2 linked regions of the Adhaeribacter arboris genome follow. Each later gene encodes a partner of the first gene's protein in a complex. Links are inferred from orthologs where the notes say so. Each region holds a gene or a part of one and is shown on either strand. Other genes may lie near its edges.

Region 1 (2,957 bases):
TAAAGCGTACGTACCACATTCCGGCCCAGTCGCCCGTTTGATAACCCGCGTGCGGGGTGGCAAAATTTGCTGGCAAAGCTTTTTGATTTTCCAGTTGTAAGGTTTTTTCTGGTTGGCCGTGGCATTGTAAACAAAGCGAATTAGCCATTACAATTGGTTTAGTGTAGAGTAATTCGGTAGTACCTACCCGGGTTACTTGAGGCTCTAAAATCTGCTTTTGCTTACTTAGAGCCGCATATTGTTGTAATTGTTCCTGCAAAAGCAAACTAGCTGGGTCGGTAGCAGAGTTTGGCCAGGCTTTACTTGTGCGGCCTAAATTGGCCTGGTACTTCTTCGCCATTTCTTGTACGGCCGGATACCTTTCTAATTGGCGGTAATTTAAGGCGGCTTTAAAGTTGCCGGAATCTAAGGTGGCTTGTAAATAAGCAAGCATTTGTTGTTCTGTGGTTTGAATAAGGCTATCGCCTACCCGGCGGGTTTCCTGTAAAATCATGGGGCCAGTAATGCGTTTTACCAGGTGTCGTTCCATTTCTTCGGCTATTTCCTTCCCGTTAGGGAGTTTTTTAGGTTCACAGCTACCGTTAACCAATAAACTAATAATAGGTAAAAGCAAGCGAAGAGCAGACAGTTGCTTATTCAGAAAAGAACGAATCGGCATAAATAAAGGTTTAATACTAGTAAAACTTACCGGTCGGTTAAAGGGTTATAATACCTGCAAATATCAGCGTTAGGTAAAAAGAAACAAAAAGAAGTAGTAGGTTGCTCTAGCGGCAATTTACCAGTTTCCGCCACGACTAACCGGTAATTTTTTATTATCTTTGCGTTTTAAAACAGATACTTACCGTTATGTTAGATAAGTTAGAGGCTATTAAAGAGCGTTTCGACGAAGTAAATCAGCTTTTACAACAACCCGAAAGCATGAGCGACATGAAAAAATATAAGTCGCTTAATAAAGAATACAAAGACCTCGAAAAGATTGTAATCGAGTACAAAAAATACCAAAATCTACTCGGCAATATCGAGAATGCGAAGCAAGTAATTGCCACCGAAAAAGACGAAGAGTTTCGGGAAATGGCGAAAGAAGAACTTGACGAACTGTATCCGCAGTTAGAAGAAATGGAAGAAGGTATCAAAAACCTGCTCATTCCAAAAGACCCAGACGATAGTAAAAATATTATTATTGAAATCCGGGCCGGTGCCGGCGGTGACGAAGCTTCTATTTTTGCCGGCGATTTACACCGGATGTATTCTCGTTTGGCCGAGAAACAAGGCTGGCGCATGGAGCTGATTGACGCTCAGGAAGGTACTTCCGGAGGGTATAAAGAAATTATTAGCAGTATTTCCGGCGAAGATGTTTACGGCAAAATGAAGTTCGAGTCGGGAGTGCACCGAGTACAGCGCGTACCCGCCACTGAAACGCAAGGCCGGATTCATACTTCGGTAGCCAGCGTGGTAGTATTACCCGAAGTAGAAGAGTTCGATATTGAACTGGACATGAACGAGATTCGGAAAGATTTATTCTGTGCCTCCGGACCAGGCGGCCAGTCGGTAAATACGACGTATTCGGCGGTTCGTTTAACCCACTTGCCAACCGGTATTATGGCCCAATGTCAGGACCAGAAGTCACAGATTAAAAACTACGAGAAGGCCCTGAAAGTATTGCGTTCCCGGATTTACGAAGTAGAACTGGCTAAAAAGAACGAAGAAATGGGCGCCCAGCGGAAAAGCATGGTAGGCGGCGGCGACCGTTCCGATAAAATCCGGACCTATAATTATCCGCAAGGCCGCGTAACCGATCACCGCATTGGCTATACCGTTTATAACCTGCCAAACGTAATGGACGGCCAAATTGATGACTTTATTGAAGAATTACGTATTGCTGAAAATGCGGAGCGCCTGAAGGAAGGGGTTGCGTAAAAGAGTTACAAGTTGCAAGTTGATTTTTATAGAGCATAACAGAGTAGCGGGTGTAAAGAACTCGCTACATTTGTTTTAAGGTAACGGCAAATTAAAAATTAACTTCTACCCTACAATTATTATACTTAATAGATAAAGGTTATTCTAATTCAGTGCTATTGATTAAAAGGCTGCGACTTCATAAAGTTTGGGTTTTCTTTTTGCTTAAAGATGGAGGCAAATTATTTCCGCAACGGCTTTTGTTTGGCTTCCTGTTTTGGTTGTTTATTTACGCATTAGCTTCTTGCGAACCGAAAGAAGAAATTATTACTACGGATACTAGTGCCCAGCTGGAGTTTTCTACTGATTCGGTAAAGTTTGATACGGTTTTTGTCAATACCACAAGTGTAAGCCGGGCAGTTTGGGTGTATAATCGCCATTCAAAGGCAGTAAAAATAACCGAGATAAAGCTGGGACTGGCCAACCCGGCTTACAGATTAGTTGTGGATGGCCAGGAAACGAATCAGGTAAATAATATTTTATTGCGCGGCGAGGATAGTTTGCTCGTAGTAATAAAAGTTAAAATTCCTCCAACGCCAGATACAGCCGCTTTTATCCAAACGGATGTTCTTTCGTTTTTAACCAATACGAATCGCCAACGAGTAGCCTTAGTTAGTTATGGGCAAAATGCCTACTTCCATTCCAAAACCGAAATTACAGTAAATACTATCTGGAAAGCCGATAAACCGCATGTGGTGTATGGTTCGGTAAATGTAGCAGCCGGAGTAAAGCTGGAAATTGAAAAAGGAGCTAAAATTTACTTTCATAAAGATGCGGCTTTAGTAATAAACGGCCGCTTAGAAGTAAAAGGCGCAGCGAATAAACGCGTTTTATTTACCGGCGATCGGCGGGAACGATTATATGCGGCTGTTCCCGGGCAATGGCAAGGCATTAAGTTTGAAGCCACGAGTACTAATAATAGCATCCAATTTGCCGATATTAAAAATGCTACCTTCGGGCTTTGGGTAGCTAATCCAGATCAGGACGAAACCGATTATGAT
Region 2 (2,872 bases), 230 kb from region 1 along the record:
TTTTTACGTACTCCAGGTTAGGGTTATGCTCGTGGCGTTCGTAGTTGTAAACCAGAGTAGGCTGTTTTTTATCGAATATATGCAAGGTAGGCGGCAGGCGTAAATCTTTATCCATTACTATCCGGATGGGAGCATTGCCCGTCCACTCACGTACATTTAATTGGGGATTATCCGATAAAGCCGTACGAGTACCCACCATTATGGCTTGTTCTTCGGTGCGCCATTTATGCACTAACTTTTTGGCCAGCGGCCCACTGATAGCGGTTGGTTCTCCGTTGGGCCGGGAGATAAAACCATCGGCGGTTTCGGCCCATTTCAATATAATATACGGTCGCTTGTGCCGGTGAAAAGTGAAAAATCGTTTGTTTAATTCTGATCCTTCTTCCTCTAATAAGCCCACGTGCACTTCGCAACCGGCATCTAATAACTTCCTAATGCCCCGGCCGGCAACCAAGGGATTAGGGTCGGTGTTGCAGATAAAGATGCTCCGTATGCCGTGCTCAATTAAAAAATCGGCGCAGGGAGGCGTTTTCCCGTAATGCGAACAAGGCTCCAGGGTTACGTATACTTTACAATGAGGTAGTAAACTTTTATCGGCCAAACTGTTGATGGCATTTACTTCGGCGTGCGGCTCGCCGTATTTTTGGTGCCAACCTTCCCCAATAATTTTACCTTTATACGTTACCACACAGCCAACCATCGGGTTGGGCCGGGTAGTGTTGTGGCCGAGAGCAGCCAGTTCTAATGCCCGCCGCATGTATAATTCATCTGCAAATCTCATTTCAGAAATCCCTATTTTTGTAAAGTAAGTGATGAACGGAAGGAAACAAATATTTTCATCTTTACCGGATGCGCTGTTCTTTGGTTTACCACTCGCCGCTTACAACTTAAAACCTTCTAATTAAACTACTCCAACATACACCTTAAAAATTACTTTGTTTGAAAAATTTGCAAAATCTGTTGGATTATCTGACGCAGGAACTAAACTTGATTTACGATCTCTCCGAAGCAAATAGTATTGCCTGGTTATTGGTAGAGCACGAGCTAGGCTGGAACCGGACGCAAATTAGCCTACGCAAACAAGAACCTATTTCTCCGGAAATCTGGCAGAAATTTACGCCGTATCTGCAACGCTTGCAAAACCACGAGCCCTTGCAGTATATTACCGGGTACGCCCATTTTTACGATTTAGAATTACGGGTAACCCCCGATGTGCTGATTCCGCGACCCGAGACCGAAGAATTAGTGCAACTTACCATTCAGGAAAATAAAAGCTTACCAGATCTGCAAATACTGGATGTGGGTACGGGAAGCGGTTGCATTGCTATTGCTTTAAGTAAGAATTTGCCGCAGGCTACCGTGTACGGGCTGGATGTGTCGGAGCCGGCTTTAGCGGTAGCCCGCGGTAATGCCGAGCAGTATCAGTTGCCTATCCATTGGTTGCAGCACGATATTTTTACATCACCCTTGCCGTTGCCGCCGCAGAGCCTGCATGTACTGGTAAGTAATCCACCCTACGTGCTGGAAAGTGAGAAAAACCTGATGCGCCGGAATGTGCTCGATTTTGAACCGCCTTTGGCCTTGTTTGTGCCCGATACCGATGCGCTTATTTATTACCAACGGATTGCCGAAGTAGCGCAGCAGTTACTGTTACCCGCCGGTAAGCTTTACTTTGAAATAAACGAAAAGTATGCTACCGCTTTAGAAACACTATTGCAAGAATATCACTTTCAAAACATCCGGACTCATACCGATTTATTCGGGAAAGATCGTTTTGTGTCGGCGGCGTATCCGGACACTAAATGATTGGAATTGAATAAATAAAAGAATATAAAATCTGTCTATTTTCAAATTTAGTACTTAACTAATAAATATGTCGGTAAAGAGAACTTTTTTAGGCACCAATTGCTTAGCTTTGGGGCTTATACCTGGTTCGCTTTAATGCGCTGATATGGATTTAACTCCTGCTTACCTGGCCCACGAAACCGCCGTTATCGACGATAATTGTATTATTGGGGAAGGTACCCGGATTTGGCATTTTTCTCACATTATGTCGGGCTGCCGCATTGGGGAGCAGTGTGCTATTGGGCAAAATGTAGTAATATCGCCGGAAGTAATTTTGGGCAATAAGGTAAAGGTGCAAAATAACGTTTCGGTACACAGCGGCGTAATCTGCGAAGACGAGGTTTTTTTAGGGCCGTCGGTGGTTTTTACCAATATTAAAAATCCGCGTAGCGCTATCAGCCGTCGGCATCAATACCAGAAAACAGTAGTAAAAAAAGGCGCTACTTTAGGGGCCAACAGTACCATTTTGTGCGGTATCACCATCGGGGAATATGCTTTTATTGGCGCCGGCTCGGTTGTAACCAAATCGGTATTACCTTATGCGCTCGTATACGGCAATCCGGCTCGGCAACACGGCTGGATGAGCGCCTTTGGGCACCGCTTAAAATTCAACGAACAAGGTATGGCTACGTGTCCGGAAAGTCAGGAAAAGTATGAGTTAAACCAAAACCAAGTTATCCGAATTTCTCCCTCTTAAAATATGTACGATAAGTTAGTAAAGAAAGAAGCTACTTTGGCGGTAATTGGGTTGGGCTACGTTGGCTTGCCCATTGCGTTAGAGTTTGCGAAAAAGTTAAAAGTAATTGGATTCGATATTCACGCGGGGCGCGTTGAAATGATGCGCAACCACGTGGACCCCAGCGGCGAGCTCGCAGCCGAAGATTTTGCAGGCTGCGATATTACTTTTACCCATGAGTTGGCGGTTTTGCGCGAGGCTACTTTTTTTATTGTGGCCGTTCCTACCCCCATTGATGCCCATGCCTTACCGGATTTGAAACCGCTTATCGGCGCTTCTATCTCCGTGGGC

What was found. Proteins that work in one complex are often made in the same cells at the same time.
Region 2: the proteins of prfA (region 1) and prmC are in contact, whole or in part, in a crystal structure (PDB 2B3T), measured with the Escherichia coli proteins. The link is inferred for Adhaeribacter arboris from one-to-one orthologs.

What each region holds. Positions count from the first base shown.
Region 1 is NZ_PYFT01000001.1:4,377,184-4,380,140, reverse strand. Bases 1-2,881 are described here. They hold prfA (peptide chain release factor 1), read left to right. Parts: upstream 1-846; coding sequence 847-1,917; downstream 1,918-2,881. Other genes in these bases: AHMF7605_RS17815 (hypothetical protein), read left to right, coding at 2,076-2,881; AHMF7605_RS17825 (c-type heme family protein), read right to left, coding at 1-658. In the rest of the region: more of AHMF7605_RS17815, read left to right, coding at 2,882-2,957. UniProt on the Escherichia coli protein: Peptide chain release factor 1 directs the termination of translation in response to the peptide chain termination codons UAG and UAA.
Region 2 is NZ_PYFT01000001.1:4,611,941-4,614,812, forward strand. Bases 77-2,872 are described here. They hold prmC (peptide chain release factor N(5)-glutamine methyltransferase), read left to right. Parts: upstream 77-939; coding sequence 940-1,806; downstream 1,807-2,872. Other genes in these bases: ribD (bifunctional diaminohydroxyphosphoribosylaminopyrimidine deaminase/5-amino-6-(5-phosphoribosylamino)uracil reductase RibD), read right to left, coding at 77-781; AHMF7605_RS18765 (acyltransferase), read left to right, coding at 1,952-2,542; AHMF7605_RS18770 (nucleotide sugar dehydrogenase), read left to right, coding at 2,546-2,872. In the rest of the region: more of ribD, read right to left, coding at 1-76. UniProt on the Escherichia coli protein: Methylates the class 1 translation termination release factors RF1/PrfA and RF2/PrfB on the glutamine residue of the universally conserved GGQ motif, i.e. on 'Gln-235' in RF1 and on 'Gln-252' in RF2.